Regions from separate parts of the Pseudomonas sp. KB-10 genome, predicted to be linked through region 1. Evidence: predicted binding sites of a transcription regulator. Region 1 holds the regulator's gene; each other region holds the start of a gene.

Region 1 (5,805 bases):
GAAAAACGCTTGAGCAGCGTCTCGTCCTCGGCGTCCAGGTAGAGCACATCGCAGCGGATGCTGCGTTTGCGCACTTCTTCGAGCAGCTCCGGAAAGCGCTTGAGCTGGCTCAGCAGGTTGCGTGCATCGATAGAGACGGCGACTTGCGGCAGCAGCATGTCGCTGTGCGGCAGGAAGCGCTCGGCGAGGTCCGGCAGCAAGCCGGCCGGCAGGTTGTCGATGCAATAAAAACCGTTGTCCTCAAGTACATCGAGGGCGGTGCTCTTGCCCGAGCCCGAGCGACCGCTGACGATGATCAGGCGCATGTCATTGACCGTTCTGAATGTCCACCACGACCTGATAGAGATCTTCGCCACTGTTGGCCTGGCGTAGACGTTCACGTACATCCTGGCGGTCGAGCATGCTGGCGATCTGGCGCAGTAGTTCGAGGTGCGCGTCGGTTGCCGCTTCCGGCACCAGCAGGACAAACAGCAGATCGACCGGCGCGCCGTCGATGGCGTCGAAGTCGACGGCGGTATCGAGGTGCAAAACAGCGCTGATCGGTGCACTGCAGCCGGCCAGACGGCAGTGGGGTATGGCGATGCCGTTGCCGAAACCGGTGGAACCGAGCTTCTCGCGGGCGATAAGGCTTTCGAATATGTCCTGGGCATCCAGGTCAGGCAGGTCGCGGGCGACCAGATTGGCGATCTGTTCGAGCACGCGTTTCTTACTGCCGCCCGGCACGTTCACCAGTGAACGGCCGGGGGTCAGGATGTTTTCAAGTCGGATCATGGATGGGGAATGTTAGCGGGCCGTGGCGCCTTGCAGACGCTCGAGCTGCTTTTCCTTGTGCTTGATGAGTTGACGGTCGAGTTTATCGGCCAACAGGTCGATGGCTGCGTACATGTCCTGGTGTTCTGCGTTGGCGACGACTTCGCCGCCGGCAACATGCAGGGTGGCTTCGATCTTCTGCTTGAGTTTCTCGACCTCCATGGTCACCTGAACGTTGGTGATCTTGTCGAAGTGGCGTTCCAGTCGGCCCAGTTTCTCGCCGATGTAGTCACGCAGGGCGTCGGTCACATCCAGCTGATGTCCACTGATGTTGACTTGCATACCGCTTTCTCCTTGTTGCCTTGTGTAAGCGGCGGGTCCGATTCGACCCGCCTCCGGAACACTTTGGCCTGAAGACCTTGGCCTTCAGTCGATCTGACCTACATCAGTCGCTTGCGCTCACTGGAGGGCGCTATACCGAGGGACTCGCGATACTTGGCGACCGTCCGACGGGCGACTTGGATGCCTTGTGCCTCCAGTAAACCAGCGATCTTGCTGTCACTCAACGGCTTTTTCGCGTTTTCTGCGGCAACCAGTTTTTTGATGATCGCGCGGATCGCCGTGGATGAACATTCGCCGCCTTCGGAGGTGCTGACGTGGCTGGAGAAGAAGTATTTCAGCTCGTAAATACCACGCGGGGTGTGCATGAATTTCTGCGTGGTAACGCGTGAAATGGTCGACTCGTGCATGCCTACCGCTTCGGCGATGTCGTGCAGCACCAGAGGCTTCATCGCCTCGTCACCGTAATCGAGAAAACCGCGTTGGTGCTCGACGATCTGCGTGGCCACCTTCATCAGCGTCTCGTTGCGGCTCTGCAGGCTCTTGATGAACCAGCGCGCCTCCTGCAGCTGATTGCGCATGAAGGTGTTGTCGGCGCTGGAGTCGGCGCGTTTGACGAAGCCTGCGTACTGTGGGTTGACGCGCAGGCGCGGCATGGCTTCCTGGTTCAGCTCCACCAGCCAGCGGTCGTTGTGCTTGCGCACGATCACGTCGGGTACGACATACTCCGGCTCGCTGGATTCGATCTGCGAACCCGGGCGCGGATTCAGGCGCTGGATCAGGTCGATGACCTGACGCAGTTCGTCTTCCTTGAGTTTGGTACGGCGCATCAGTTGGGCGTAGTCGCGGCTGCCGAGCAACTCGAGATAATCGCTGACGACGCGCTGGGTTTCGTTCAGCCAGGGCGTATTGGCAGGCAGCTGGCGCAGTTGCAGCAGCAGGCATTCGCGCAGGTCGCGTGCACCGATACCGGCCGGTTCGAACTGCTGGATGCGGTGCAGGACGACTTCCACTTCGTCCAGTTCGACATCCAGCTCGGGGTCGAAGGACTCGGTCACTTCCTCGAGGGTTTCCTCGAGATAGCCGTCGTTGTTGATGCAGTCGATCAGGGTGGCCGCGATCAGCCGGTCCTTGTCCGACATGGGGGCCAGATTCAGTTGCCAGAGCAGGTGACTGTGCAGGCTCTCGCCGCTGGAGGTGCGGGTGGTGAAGTCCCACTCGTCGTCATCGTTGCTGGGCAGGCTGCTGGCACTGGTCTGGTAGATATCTTCCCAGGCGGTATCGACTGGCAGCTCGTTGGGGATGCGTTCGCCCCATTCGCCGTCTTCCAGGTTGTCCACGGTGGGCGTGCTTTCCTGGTAGCTCTCTTCCTTGCTCGGGGCAGGGGTGGCGCTTTCGGCACCGTCGGCCATCGGATCGCTGTTGTCGAAGTCGTCGCCATCTTCCTGGCGCTCGAGCATGGGGTTGGATTCCAGTGCCTCCTGAATTTCCTGTTGCAGGTCCAGGGTCGACAGTTGGAGGAGGCGGATAGCCTGTTGCAGCTGCGGGGTCATCGTCAGCTGCTGGCCCATCTTGAGGACTAGCGATGGTTTCATTGCAGACCTTAATTTACTGGCGAGTTACGCCTTCCACATCAGGGCGCCGGAGCGCCGCCAGGAAGCAAATTATATGCCTGAATTTCTCGTTCTTGCCTAGAGGGTGCAATATTTCTGTAGCGAAACGTCGCCGACCTAAAGGCGGAATTCGTGGCCCAGATAGACTTCTTTCACTGTCTGGTTGGCGAGGATGGTCTCGGCGTCGCCTTCGGCGATCAACTGCCCGTCGTTGACGATGTAGGCGGTTTCGCAGATATCCAGAGTCTCGCGCACGTTGTGATCGGTGATCAGAATGCCGATACCCTTGGTCTTGAGGTGGTGGATGATCTGTTTGATGTCGCCCACCGAGATCGGGTCGACACCGGCGAAGGGTTCGTCGAGCAGGATGAACTTGGGATTGGTCGCCAGGGCGCGGGCGATCTCCACGCGGCGGCGCTCACCACCGGACAGGCTCATGCCCAGGCTGTCGGCGATATGGTGGATATGGAACTCCTGCAGCAGGCTGTCCAGTTCCGCCTTGCGCCCGGCGCGGTCCAGGTCCTTGCGCGTTTCCAGAATGGCCATGATGTTGTCCGCCACCGACAGCTTGCGGAAGATCGAGGCTTCCTGCGGCAGGTAGCCGATGCCGGCGCGCGCGCGCCCGTGCATGGGCTGATGGCTGACGTCCAGGTCGTCGATCAGCACGCGGCCCTGATCGGCGCGTACCAGGCCAACGATCATATAGAAGCAGGTGGTCTTGCCGGCGCCATTGGGGCCGAGCAGGCCGACGATCTGACCGCTTTCGATGCTCAGGCTGACGTCACGCACGACCTGGCGGCTCTTGTAGCTTTTCGCCAGGTGTTGGGCTTTGAGAATGGCCATTACTGCTGCTGATCCGCGGGTTTGTTCTTCGGTTGGATGACCATGTCGATGCGTGGACGCGGCGTGCTGACGTTGCCGCCCGTGGCGCGACCTGCATTGACGATCTGGCGGCGGGTGTCGTACACGATCTTCTCGCCTTCGAATGTATTACCTTCCTGAATCACCTTGGCCTGATCGATCAGTACGATGCGCTCGTTGCTGGCGAAGTACTGGATGGTCTTGCCGTAGGCCTTGACGATCTCCTTGTCCTCGGCCGGCTTCTGCTCGTAGTAGGCCAGATTGCCTACCGAGGTGAAGACATCGATATCGCCGCTGGCGGTCTGCGTGATGGTCACGGTGTCGCCGGTGATCTTCAGGGTGCCCTGGGTGATGATCACATCGCCGCGGTAGACGGCTACGCCTTGCTTGTCATCCAGCTCGGCACTGTCGGCCTGGATGCGGATCGGCTGGTCGCGGTCCGATGGCAGTGCCCAGGCAGCCGCGCTTCCCAATGCGGCGCCGAGGCTGATAATCAGGGGGAGGGTATTAACGAACCTCATGCTGGCCTCTTACGTTGGACTGCAGGAGCATCCTGCCGTCATTCAAGTACGCTTTCATTCCTTGTGCCGTGGTCACCCCGTTGGCCGCGACGATTCTAACGGCTTGCTCGGTCTGCGCATATTCCTTGTCGGGAATAACGGTCATGCGGCTACTGGTGATGATGGTTGGACGATTCTTGGCATCGGTGCGGGCGATACGCACGTCGTCGATCAGTTCCACCTCGACGCCGCCGGGAGAGACCTCGGCGCGCTGGCTGGTCACCTTCCACGGCAGTTCGGTGCCGCGATAGAGGTCGAGCTTGGGTGTGTCGATCAGGGTGATGTCGGTGCTCTTGACGTGTTCGAGCTTGTCCGCGGTCATGCGGTAGTGCAGTTTGCCGTCGTCCTGGAACTGTACGGTACGCGCGCCGAGGACATAGAAGTCGACGACGTTGTCGTCGCCACCCTGTTGGGTCACGCGGGTGCTGTCCGGTGCGAGGTTCCAGTAGCCCAGAGCGGCCACCACGACTGCAATCAGGGCAAAGATCAGAGTATTTAAAAGTTTACGCGGCATGCTGTTCTCTACAGGTAGGCGGCCTGGGCCGCGTCCAGTGTGCCCTGGGCACGCATGATCAGTTCGCAGAATTCCCGCGCAGCACCGTCGCCGCCGCGCGCCTGGGTTACGCCATGGGCGTGCTGGCGCACGAAACTGTCGGCGCTGGCCACGGCCATGCCCAATCCGACCCGGCGGATAACCGGAAGATCCGGCAGGTCGTCGCCCAGATAGGCAACCTGTTCATAGCTTAGGCCGAGTTCGGCGAGCAGGCCGTCGAGCACCACGAGTTTGTCCTCACGGCCCTGGAACAGGTGCTGGATACCGAGGTTGTTGGCGCGGCGCTCGACCACCGGGGTCTTGCGTCCGCTGATGATGGCGGTTTGCACGCCCGAGTTGATCAGCATCTTGATGCCGTGGCCGTCGAGCGTGTTGAAGGTCTTGAACTCGCTGCCGTCTTCGAGGAAGTACAGGCGGCCGTCGGTGAGCACTCCGTCGACGTCGAAGATCGCCAGTTTGACGGCGCGGGCGCGTTGCAGCAGGTCGTTCATCACATCACTCCAGCGCGCAGCAGATCATGCATGTTGAGGGCGCCGACCGGGTTGTCCTGGTCGTCGACCACCACCAGCGCGTTGATCTTGTGGTCTTCCATGATTTTCAGCGCTTCGGCGGCGAGCATCTCGGCGCGGGCAGTCTTGCCGTGCGGGGTCATGACTTCGTCGATCGATGCCTGGCGCACGTCGATGCCCTTGTCCAGTGTGCGGCGCAGGTCGCCGTCGGTGAAGATGCCGGCCAGGCGGCCGTCTTCTTCGAGCACCACGGTCATGCCCAGACCCTTCTGGGTCATTTCCAGCAGCGCATCGCGCAGGCTGGTGCCGCGATTCACCCGTGGCAGGGCGTCGCCTGCGTGCATGACGTTTTCCACCTTGAGCAGCAGCCGACGGCCGAGCGCGCCGCCCGGATGGGAAAAGGCAAAGTCTTCGGCGGTGAAACCACGCGCTTCCAGCAGGGCAATGGCCAGGGCATCGCCCAGCACCAGGCTGGCGGTGGTCGAAGAGGTCGGTGCCAGGTTCAGCGGGCAGGCTTCCTGGGACACGCGTGCGTCGAGATTGACTTCGGCGGCCTTGGCCAGCGGCGAGTCGGGGTTGCCGGTCATGCTGATCAGGCGGATGCCGAGGCGTTTGATCAG
Region 2 (5,805 bases), on a different contig from region 1:
TGCGCTTCTGCGCCAGGCTCATGCGGTGCATGTGAAAGGGCTGCGCCGGCGTGCGCTCGACGATAAGGCCGGCAGAGTCGATGATCTCTGCCACCAGTTGGTGCATGCCGCGGTCGACGTGCCGCAGGGAAAACACCGGGCTGCGGCTGATTTCGCCCTGAGGTTCGCCATCGAGCAGCAGACGGTAGCTGTGGCCGGGCAGCAGGCCCGGCTCACTGTTGAGGGTCACGATCATATCCCCCGAGCCGTTGTGGATCGAGGCGTCCGGCTCCGGCACGAGAATGCGCAGCACCTGGTAGTGCACCGTGGGCTTGGTAACCGCGGGTGGGGCCATGCGCACCGTCGGCTTGGGCTGGCTCAGCTCCACGCTGTTGGCTGGCGCCAGCATCACCCGTTCGGCATTGCTGCTGCGTGGCTTGTCGGTGAATACGCGGTTACCGTCGGCGTCGATGTAGGTGTAGACCTGACCGAAAGCGAGCGGTGCGGCGAGCAGAAGCAGGATGAGCGGAAATCGCATAGTCAATTGGCAGGCTTCGGCTTAGGGCGTGGAGGCGGTGGTGGGGTCTGGCGCGCCGGACTGTTCAGGCTGATGCGCTGTACGGTAAAGGTTTCGGTGGCGCTCTGCTGGACGATTCGGTCGCCGGCCATCACGGCCACGGCCAGTGCGTGCTCGCCACGGTCGATATTGGTCAGTTGCAGGCTCGGAACGTTGCTGGCCTGGCCGTAGGGTTCGCCATCGAGAATCAGGCGCAGACGGTGACCGGGCTGCAGGCGCGGCTTAATGTTCACGCCAACGATGAAGGTGCCGTTGTTGGCGCGCATGGCCTCATCATCCGGGATGCCGGTCAGGCTCAGCTCGGCATAGGGCGCTTCGCTCTGCGCCGAAGTATCGTCTTCGGCCGGCGGCATGCTGGGCGTCTGCATCTCCACCGTGTTGGTTGGCGGCAACTCGACACTCTCGGCAGCCGTGCCGTCCGGCGGCTGATTGGTGAAGACGGTATTGCCGTTGGCATCGGTGTACTTGTAAATCTGCGCACTGGCCGGCAGGGCCAGGGCAAGCAACAGGCAGGCGAGTAATGGGCGCATGGGCCGATCCCTCCTCGGGTGATGCGCTAAGCCTTGCACTGCTATCGGTTCCTGGCAAGCGCAGGGCGCTATGGCTGTGACGTTTGGCTACAAAAAGTGGAATCGGATCTGCCGTCGGAGCGAGCTCTGCTCGCGAACCTGGCGACCTGAAGAGCTTCGCGAGCAGAGCTCGCTCCTACAGGGCATGGTGTTGTTGCCTGCCCATAAAAAAGCCCCGCCAGGCAGGGCCGGGCAGGGCTCTTGAAGCGCGCCGCACGAGGGCGGCGCGAATCTGGTTTAGACGCTGTAGTACAGGTCGTATTCCAGCGGGTGTACGAAGGTACGTACCTTGATTTCTTCTTCGCTCTTCAGCTCGATGTAGGCATCGATGAAGTCGTCGGAGAACACGCCGCCCTTGGTCAGGAATGCGCGGCCCTTGTCCAGCTCTTCCAGGGCTTCTTTCAGGCTGCCGCACACCTGCGGGATCAGCTTGCCTTCTTCCGGCGGCAGATCGTACAGGTTCTTGTCGGCGGCATCGCCCGGGTGGATCTTGTTCTGGATACCGTCCAGACCGGCCATCAGCAGTGCAGCGAAGCACAGGTACGGGTTGGCAGCCGGGTCCGGGAAGCGCGCTTCGATACGGCGGGCTTTCGGGCTGGAAACGTACGGGATACGGATCGAGGCGCTGCGGTTGCGAGCCGAGTAGGCCAGCATGACCGGAGCTTCGAAGCCCGGAACCAGACGCTTGTAGGAGTTGGTCGACGGGTTGGTGAAGCCGTTCAGGGCCTTACCGTGCTTGATGATGCCGCCGATGAAGTACAGAGCGGTCTCGGACAGACCGGCATAGCCTTCGCCTGCGAAGGTGTTCTTGCCGTCCTTGGAGATCGACATATGCACATGCATGCCCGAACCGTTGTCGCCGTACAGGGGCTTGGGCATGAAGGTAGCGGTCTTGCCGTAGGCGTCGGCTACGTTGTGCACGCAGTACTTCAGGGTCTGAACTTCGTCAGCCTTGGCAACCAGGGTGTTGAACTTCACGCCGATTTCGTTCTGGCCGGCAGTGGCCACTTCGTGGTGGTGCACTTCGACGACCAGGCCCATTTCTTCCATGGCATTACACATGGCAGTACGGATTTCGTGGTCGTGGTCGCACGGCGGAACCGGGAAGTAACCGCCTTTGACGGCCGGACGGTGGCCCTTGTTGCCGCCTTCCACGTCCTGGTCGGTCATCCAGGAGCCTTGCTCGGAGTAGATCTTGAACATCGAGCCGGAGATGTCGGACTTGAACTTCACTTCGTCGAAGATGAAGAACTCGGGCTCCGGGCCCACGAATACGGTGTCACCGATGCCGGTGGTTTTCAAGAACTCTTCGGCACGCTTGGCGATGGAGCGCGGGTCACGATCGTAGCCCTGCATGGTGCTCGGCTCGATGATGTCGCAAACGATGATCAGGGTCGGCTCTTCGGTGAACGGGTCCAGCACGGAGGTTTCGTCGACCGGCATCAGGATCATGTCGGAGGCTTCGATGCCTTTCCAGCCATGGATGGACGAGCCATCGAACATCTTGCCGTGCTCGAAGAAGTCCTCGTCCAGGGCGTCACGGGCCGGCATGGTCACGTGGTGCTGCTTGCCTTTGGTGTCGGTGAAGCGCAGGTCTACCCACTTTACGTCGTGTTCTTTGATCAGTTGAACAGCCTTAGACATGTTGTCCTCCAGATGGAAAAGGCTCGCTTCGTGGAGCCCCGATATGTGCGGTGAAGCCCGGCGGGATAGTCCTTCAGGGCGACCTGCCTCACAAGGGAGCAAATTGCATGCCAGTGCCCTTTAATGGGCAGAGACCGCGAAACTCAGGCGCTGCGCCGGCTGCACGCTGATCTCGTGCAGATATTTGCACCATTTGAGGGCTGCAATTTCTCGTGAAGACCTATTTTGGTGCACTGTCTCGGCGCTGCAGTATTTTTGGTCAAAGCTTGAACAATTTCCGCTATAATCCGCGCCCCTGTTTTTTCGTCCCCCAAGTGGGCGGCCTATTCATGAAGCTGATCGTCAAAGTTTTCCCGGAAATCACCATCAAGAGTCGCCCGGTGCGCAAGCAGTTCATTCGCCAGTTGGGGAAGAACATTCGCTCCGTGCTGCGTGACCTTGACCCCGAGCTGCGGGTCACGGGTGTCTGGGACAACCTGGAGGTCGAGACCGACCTGGACGATCCGCGCCTGCTCAGCGAGATGACCGAACGCCTGCGCAACACACCGGGCATCGGCCTGTTCCTCGAAGTCAACGAATACCCGCTGGGCGATCTGGACGAGATCACCGAGCATTGCAAGCGCCACTACGCCGACCAGCTGCCGGGCAAGATCTTCGCTGTACGCTGCAAGCGCGGCGGCAAGCACGTGTTCAGCTCCATCGATGTCGAGCGTCATGTCGGTTCGCGCCTGCGCCAGGAGTGCGGTGCAGCCGGCATCGACCTGAAGAAGCCGGAAGTCGAAGTGCGCATGGAAATTCGTGACCAGCGCCTCTTCGTGGTGCACAACCGTCACGAAGGCCTCGGCGGCTACCCGCTGGGCTCGCTGGAGCAGACTCTGGTGCTGATGAGCGGCGGTTTCGACTCCACCGTCGCGGCCTATCAGATGATGCGTCGCGGTCTGGTCAGCCACTTCTGCTTTTTCAATCTGGGTGGCCGTGCCCATGAATTGGGCGTGATGGAAGTGGCGCACTACATCTGGCAGAAGTTCGGCCGCTCGCAGCGCGTGCTGTTCGTCAGCGTGCCGTTCGAAGAAGTGGTCGGCGAGATTCTCGGCAAGGTCGACAACAGCCAGATGGGCGTCATCCTCAAGCGCATGATGCTGCGCGCCGCCAGCCGTGTTGCCGAAAAACTGCAGATCGAGGCGCTGGTCACCGGGGAGGCGATCAGCCAGGTGTCGAGCCAGACCCTGACCAACCTGGCGGTGATCGATTCGGCGACCGACATGCTGGTGATGCGTCCGCTGATCGCCAGCCACAAGCAGGACATCATCGACACCGCCACGCAGATCGGCACCGCCGAGTTCGCCAAGAACATGCCTGAGTACTGTGGCGTTATCTCGGTCAACCCGACCACCAAGGCGCGCGGTTACCGCGTCGAGAAGGAGGAGGCGCAGTTCGACATGGCCATCCTCGATCGTGCTCTGGAACGTGCCACCCAACTGCCCATCGACCGCGTGATCGACGAGCTGGGCAAGGACGTGCAGGTCGAGGAGGTGCGTGAGGCGCTGGCCGGGCAGATCGTCATCGACATTCGCCATCCCGATGCTGCCGAAGACGAGCCGCTGGACGTGCCGGGCGTCGAGGTGCAGGCGCTGCCGTTCTATGCGCTGAACAACAAATTCAAGGAACTGGATGAGAACCGCCAGTACCTGCTGTATTGCGACAAGGGCGTCATGAGCCGCCTGCATGCCCATCACCTGCTGAGCGAGGGGCATGCCAATGTGCGCGTTTATCGTCCGGCATAGGACGCCGGGGTTGAATGGCGGGAGTATCCGCCATCGCCCTCCCGACCCAGCGCTTCAAGCGATGCCCTGTCTGGTTCGCTGAAACAGTTTTCTTCATATTCGTCGTCCAGGCTGGGCGACACACCGAATCCTCTGATCGAGATACACACAGTGATCGAAAATCTGCGCAACATCGCCATCATCGCCCACGTCGACCATGGCAAAACCACCCTCGTCGACAAACTGCTGCGTCTGTCCGGCACCCTCGACCGCAAAGAAGCGGAAAACGAGCGCGTCATGGACTCCAACGACCAGGAGAAAGAGCGCGGCATTACCATTCTGGCCAAGAACACTGCGCTGAAGTGGGGCGACTACAACATCAACATCGTCGACACCCCCGGACACGCCGACTTCGGCGGTGAAGTGGAGCGTGTGATGAGCATGGTCGACTCCGTATTGCTGGTAGTCGACGCTCAGGACGGCCCGATGCCGCAAACCCGCTTCGTGACCCAGAAGGCGTTCAAGGCCGGCCTGCGTCCGATCGTCGTGGTGAACAAGATCGACCGTCCGGGTGCGCGCCCTGACTGGGTCATCGACCAGATCTTCGACCTGTTCGACAACCTCGGCGCCACCGACGAGCAGCTGGACTTCCCGATCGTCTACGCCTCGGCCCTGAACGGCATCGCCGGCATGGACCACGAGAAGATGGACGACAACATGGACGCGCTGTTCCAGGCCATCGTCGACCACGTTCCGGCTCCGGTCGTCGACGTCAACGGTCCGTTCCAGATGCAGATCTCGCAGCTGGACTACAACAGCTTCCTCGGCGTGATCGGCATCGGTCGCATCGCCCGCGGCACCATCAAGGCCAACAGCCCGGTGACCGCCATCGGTGCCGACGGCAAGCGTCGCAACGGCCGTATCCTGAAGATCATGGGCCACTCCGGCCTGCAGCGCGTCGAAGTGCAGGAAGCCACTGCCGGTGACATCGTCTGTGTATCGGGCATGGACGAGCTGTTCATCTCCGACACCCTGTGCGATCAGAACAACGTCGAGGCCCTGCCGCCGCTGACCGTCGACCAGCCGACCGTGAGCATGACCTTCCAGGTCAACGACTCGCCGTTCGCCGGCAAGGAAGGCAAGTTCGTCACCAGCCGCAACATCAAGGATCGCCTGGAGAAGGAACTGCTGCACAACGTCGCCCTGCGCGTCGAGCCGGGCGAGACCCCGGAGAAGTTCAAGGTCTCCGGCCGTGGCGAACTGCACCTGTCGG
Region 3 (5,805 bases), on a different contig from region 1:
TGACCGCATTGACGCCGAATGATGCGGCGTATTGAGTCGAACCACGCATGTCGAACGTGAAGGCCGCGCTGTCCGCGCCATTGGCGACCATGGCACCCGGAGTGGCCGGGTCTTTCTCCGCCGGCGTCCAGTCCGCCGCTCCCAGGGCGAAAATACCGTTCGGAGTTCCGGCCGGAATGGGCGGAGCATCCAGGGCTGGATTCGCCGGCGCACCTGCAAGGGGAGTGAGGGCAGGTGTAGCGAACTGCCCGGCAGCATCGTAATTCACTGCGTAGCTGAACGGCCGAGTGCTGCTCGGATCACGAGGGTTAACCCCGTCGATCAGCACATGCATGGTCCAGCCGTTGTTGGCCGGCGCCTCGTTCTTGACGAAGTACTGGCTCATGACGTGGGCGTTGCCCTGCTCGTCATAGATATTGGTGGAAGTTGACCAGTTGAAGGACTGCGAGTCGCTCGGATCGAAGGTCGGCGCCGCCATGGTTCCGGCATTGGCCGGACGTACGGCGTTGGAGTTCAGGTTGATCGTCTGCGTGACCGAGGTAGTCGCCTTCGGCTCCTGCTGCCCGGCATTGACCCGCAGATCGCTGCGAACCGGCAGGATGTTGCCGTTCTCGTCCGCGCCATAGCCCTGCAGCCGATAGCCGAAATTGTTGACGATATAACCATCGCGATCGGTACCGAAGTAGCCGGCACGGGTATAGCTGATCTCGCCGTTGTTGCTGGTAACGAAGAAGCCGTTGCCGTTGACAGCCATGTCCAGGGCGTTCTGCGTGTAGTTGATATTGCCCTGATTGAACATCTGCGCCACATCGCCCAGCAGCACGCCACTGCCCTGCGGATTCTTGCCGGTGCCGAGCATCGACGAGGCGTAGAGATCGGCGAACTCGGCACGCGACTGTTTGAAGCCGGCAGTACCGGCGTTGGCAATGTTGTTGCCGGTGACGTTGAGGTCGCTGGTTGCCGCACGCAGACCACTGAGACCGATATTGAACGACATGGAAGACTCCTTTGCCGGAACGACCGGCGTAAATAATTACTGGCCGATGACCTGCACTTGGGAAAGCGGAACGTTGCCGAGGCCGGCGAGATTGAGCATCAGCTCGTTGCCGCCCAGCGTCACGCTGTCGACGTTGGCCGGCAGCATGGTGTAAAGACCTTTGGTTTCGTTACCGTAGGTGGCCTGCGCCTCGAACTTGTAGGTGCCGGGCGGCGCCACATTGCCACTCGAATCCTTGCCGTCCCAGATGAAGCTGACATTGCCAGCGGCCTGCTCGCCCAGGTTGATCCGGGTAACCAGCGAACCGGAGTTGTTATAAACGTTGACGTACACGTTGCTGCTGCTGACCGGCAGCACGGTGCTCGCCTTGAAGCTCTCACTGGTATCGACCACTGCCTTCTCGCCCGGCACGATAACCTTGCGGCCAACCAGAGAGGACGCCTGCAACGCCTGTGAAGACTGGAAGCTGGAGAGCATCGACCCCATGCTGGTGTTGAGTTTCTCGATCCCTTCCACCTGGCTGAACTGCGCCAGTTGGGCGATGAATTCGCCATTGCCCTGCGGCTCCAGCGGGTTCTGGTTGTTCAACTGCGCCACCAGCAGATTGAGAAACTCGTTTTTGCCGAGATCCTTATTCTGCTTGGTGTCCTGCTTGATCTGATACTGGTCGAGTACCGAGCTGGTTCCGCCTACTGTGCTCATTCGAAATCTCCTCGATGCGTTACTGACCCAGAGTCAGTACGCGCTGCAACATTTGTTTGGCGGTATTCATCATTTCCACGTTGGTCTGGAAGGCGCGACTGGCGGAAATCATGTCGGCCATTTCCTCGACCACGTTGACGTTCGGGTAGTAGACATAACCGTCGCCGTTGGCCATGGGATGATCCGGCTCGTAGCGCGGCATCAGGCTGCTCTGATCCTCGATCACACCCAGCACCTGAACACCACGACCTGCCTCGTCCTGCTCGGCGAACAGAGAGCCACGGTCGCCGCCCTGCGCTTGCTGGAATACAGTCGCGAATACCGGATGACGGGCGCGGTAGGTCTGATCCAGGCTCGAAGACACGGTCTCGGCGTTGGCGATGTTGCTGGAAATGGTGTTCAGGCGAGTGCTCTGGGCGCTCATGCCGGTTCCGGCGATATTGAAGACACTGGCAAGGGACATGGTCGCGCTCCTTATTCGCCGCGCAGGGCTGCGGTCAGCCCTTTGAATTTGCTGTTGAGGAAGGTAAAGCTGGCCTGGAACTGCACGGCATTCTCCGCGTAGTTGGCCTGCTCGATCTGCAGGTCAACGGTGTTCTGATCCAGCGAGGCATGGAACGGGGTGCGATACGGCAGCTCAGCCTCACCGGTTTTCACGCCGTCGGCCGGAATATGGCGGCTGTCGGTGCGGTTCAGAGAAACGCCACCGCGCTGCATACGGCTGTTCTGCTCAGCCAGCACGCTGGCGAAGTCCAGGTCGCGCGCCTTGTAGTTCGGGGTATCGGCGTTGGCGATGTTGTTTGCCAGCACCTCGGCACGCTGGGAGCGGAAACCGAGTGCCTGTTCGTGGATGCCGAGTGCGCTACCGAAATTGATGCTCATGTTCGAACCTTTGCCGCTAAGGCCATGTGGTCACTGTTGCGAGCTGTTAAGCAAAGGCTGTGCCAAGTTATTTAAATCAATAAAATCAACTACTTAACATCATATAAGGCGAAGACAAGCGGCAAAGCGGCAAGGCTTTACCGCTTGCTGGCAACGGGTGGCAAAGGGCGTTTGGCAGACTGCCGCCTGTCGGTGCGGATCTATTTGCGATAAAACAATCGCTCCCGCGCGAATAATTCCGCTCCTACAAATGCAAGCGGGAGGCCATGGGCCTCCCGCTAGTGATGATAACGAACGAGCCTCGCGGCTATTTCGCCTTGTAGATGATCCCAGGGCTGCATTGCACCATCTGATACTTATCCGGCAGGCCATTGAGCGCCTCGGAAGCGCCCAGGAAAAGGTATCCGCCAGGTTTCAGCGTGGCGTGAATGCGAGTGAGGATGTCTTTCTTCACCTCGGCAGAAAAGTAGATCAGCACGTTGCGACAGAACACGATGTCGAACTTGCCCAGCGCCGCGTAACTGTCCAGCAGGTTGAGCGGCCGAAACTCGACCCGACTCTTGACCGGCGCCTTGACCTGCCAGCGACCCGGCCCTTTGGGGTCAAAGTAGCGCTGCAGACGCTCCTGCGAGAGGCCGCGCCCCATGGCCAGGCTGTCGTACTCACCGGACTTGCAATTGGCCAGCATCGAAGGCGAAAGATCGGTGGCGACGATCTGCACGCCCGCCTTGAGCTGACCAAGATTGGTACGCTCGAACTCATCGATGGACATCGACAGCGAGTATGGCTCCTGCCCCGAAGAGCAAGCCGCCGACCAGATACGCAGGCGCTGAGCCGGATAGGCCTTGATCAACTCCGGCAGGACGCGGTTCTTGAGCACCTCGAATGGGTAGGTGTCGCGAAACCACAAGGTCTCGTTGGTGGTCATGGCATCCACCACCTGCTCGCGCAGCCCGCCGCGCGGCTGGCTTTGCATGCGCTGCACCAGCTCGCCCAAGGTTTTGATGCCGTTCTGTTCCATCAGCTTGTTCAAACGACTGGAGACCAGGTACTGCTTGTTGCTACCAAGCAAAATACCGCAGGCCTTTTCCAGAAACGTCCGGAACTGCTCGAAATCCAAATTACCTGAAGACACTAGCGCCGCCTCACCCACCATAACGTTCGCCGAAGGACGACCTTCAGCCCCCATCCGATACACGAATGCGATCGACCACACGTGCTGCCAAGTCATCTGGTTTGAACTTGGCGAGGAAATCGTCCGCGCCGACCTTCTTCACCATCGCCTGGTTGAACACACCGGAAAGCGAAGTATGCAGGAGGATATGCAGCTTCTGCATGCGCGGATCGCTGCGAATCTCCGTCGTCAGCGTGTAGCCATCCATTTCCGGCATCTCGATGTCGGAAATCAGCATCAGCAGCTCCTTGTCAGGATCGCGCCCCTCTTCCGCCATTTTCTTGAGGTAATTGAGCGCCTCTCGTCCATCATTCAGCGCCGTCACCTCGACGCCAACCGTCTGCAGACAGCGCGAAACCTGTTTGCGCGCCACCGAGGAGTCATCGACGATCAACACATGCTTGGTCACTGCCTGACTCTGAACCTGCTCATCGATGACGCCGGCGGAAATCACCTCGGAGGTAGGCGCAACCTCGGCAAGGATTTTCTCCACATCAATGATCTCGACCAGCTGCTGATCGAGCCGCGTGACGGCGGTCAGATAATGATCGCGCCCGGTTCCCTTGGGTGGCGGATGGATCTCTTCCCAATTCATGTTGACGATACGCTCCACCGAACGCACCAGAAAACCCTGAACCTTGGTGTTGTACTCGGTAATGATGACGAAGCTGGTCTTGAGATCTTCCAGCGGCGCCCGCCCGGTGGCGATGGATAGATCAAGGATCGGGATGGTGCCGCCACGAATGTTGGCCACCCCCCGCACCACCCGACTGGACTTGGGCATAATGGTGAGGTTGGGGCATTGCAGCACCTCCTTCACCTTGAACACGTTGATACCGTATAGCTGTGGGCCTTCCAGGCGAAACAGCAACAACTCCAAGCGGTTCTGTCCCACCAGCTGAGTTCGCTGGTTAACCGAATCCATCAACCCGGCCATGCCCGGACTCCTTCTTGTTTAGTCACGCATCCCCATTGAGCCTAGCAGGCGGCACGGGGCTTGCTTTGCATTGCTTATGAAGCAGAGAACGTCATCATTCCGTCAGCTACTGGCAAAGTGCCTTGCCCCTTTGTCCGTTTTACTCGCTTTGCCAACACTCGGCTATAGCAGTACAGCGGCGGCCACCTTTACCAGCACTGAAGAGCTTATCGGCGCAACCGAGTCCTTTCTTGAGCAGGCAACCGCCGAATATCTACAGCGTAGCGAAATTCAGGGCCGCCATGAGATTCGCGTCAATCGTCTCGACCCACGGTTACGCCTGCCCTTGTGCGATCAACCGCTGACCACCACGCTGGAAAGCCCGGCGCAGCCTCTGGGCCGCGTCACCACACGCGTGCGCTGCGATGGCAGCGCCCCCTGGACCGTGTTCGTGCCGGCTGAGATACGCTTGTACCGCCCGGTGGTCGTATTGACTCGCCCTCTCAAACGCATGAGCGTAGTCAAAGCCGCGGATCTCAGCATGATGGAACGCGACGTGGGGCCACTGGGTCAAAACTTCCTGACAGACCCTTCACAGGCAATTGGCAAGAAATTGACGCGGCAACTGGGCGGCGATCAGGTACTTGCGCCGAGCCATTTACAGATTGCCGAAGTCATACGTCGTGGCGATCAGGTCGTCATCAGCGCTCGTGGCACCACTGTCAATGTCCGTATGCCCGGGGAGGCTCTGGCTGACGGCGCACCGGGCGAACAGATCAATGTGCGTAACCTGCGCTCGCAGCGAGTGGTGCGAGCCCGCGTCGTCGGCCCTGGCCAAGTGGAAGTTTCCATGTAGGCATGTTTCTTGTAGCGCAAAGGTCTGGCGATTCCCTACACTAATGAACGACGCAGTGAAATTAGTCCTAAAGTTTTCTCGGCAACGGCCGAAAAGCATGGCAAGCGTCCACCAAATCGTCTGAGGTTCTGCATCATGGTCATCGACTTCAACCGGCTGAACAATGCCAATACGCCCGCTAATGCGGGGCGTACCGGCGCGACTCAGGCTGGCAATCGCAGTGATTCGGCGCAGCCGAACAAGGCGCCTGTCACCGGTACCGATGAACAAACCAACGC

The links. The regulator sigma-54, encoded in region 1, starts transcription at its own class of promoters, with help from an activator protein. The targets are predictions, from matches to a motif close to ANTGGCATNNANNTTGCTNT.
Region 2: the regulator sigma-54 is predicted to act here: its motif matches at 2,865-2,884, upstream of glnA (glutamate--ammonia ligase).
Region 3: the regulator sigma-54 is predicted to act here: its motif matches at 2,629-2,648, upstream of flgB (flagellar basal body rod protein FlgB).

Annotation. Positions count from the first base shown of each region.
Region 1 is NZ_QYYB01000004.1:159,937-165,741, forward strand. Features, by position in the region: gene rapZ (RNase adapter RapZ) at 1-305, opposite strand, end outside; gene ptsN (PTS IIA-like nitrogen regulatory protein PtsN) at 307-771, opposite strand; gene hpf (ribosome hibernation-promoting factor, HPF/YfiA family) at 784-1,092, opposite strand; gene DXK50_RS12460 (RNA polymerase factor sigma-54) at 1,191-2,684, opposite strand; gene lptB (LPS export ABC transporter ATP-binding protein) at 2,820-3,545, opposite strand; gene lptA (lipopolysaccharide transport periplasmic protein LptA) at 3,545-4,084, opposite strand; gene lptC (LPS export ABC transporter periplasmic protein LptC) at 4,071-4,637, opposite strand; gene DXK50_RS12480 (KdsC family phosphatase) at 4,646-5,167, opposite strand; gene DXK50_RS12485 (KpsF/GutQ family sugar-phosphate isomerase) at 5,167-5,805, opposite strand, start outside.
Region 2 is NZ_QYYB01000005.1:218,807-224,611, forward strand. Features, by position in the region: gene DXK50_RS15780 (DUF4124 domain-containing protein) at 1-517, opposite strand, end outside; gene DXK50_RS15785 (DUF4124 domain-containing protein) at 520-1,086, opposite strand; gene glnA (glutamate--ammonia ligase) at 1,363-2,769, opposite strand; gene thiI (tRNA uracil 4-sulfurtransferase ThiI) at 3,099-4,553, shown strand; gene typA (translational GTPase TypA) at 4,704-5,805, shown strand, end outside.
Region 3 is NZ_QYYB01000002.1:191,395-197,199, forward strand. Features, by position in the region: gene flgE (flagellar hook protein FlgE) at 1-997, opposite strand, end outside; gene flgD (flagellar hook assembly protein FlgD) at 1,034-1,699, opposite strand; gene flgC (flagellar basal body rod protein FlgC) at 1,719-2,162, opposite strand; gene flgB (flagellar basal body rod protein FlgB) at 2,174-2,581, opposite strand; gene cheR (protein-glutamate O-methyltransferase CheR) at 2,889-3,716, opposite strand; gene DXK50_RS05905 (chemotaxis protein CheV) at 3,760-4,692, opposite strand; gene flgA (flagellar basal body P-ring formation chaperone FlgA) at 4,769-5,527, shown strand; gene flgM (flagellar biosynthesis anti-sigma factor FlgM) at 5,663-5,805, shown strand, end outside.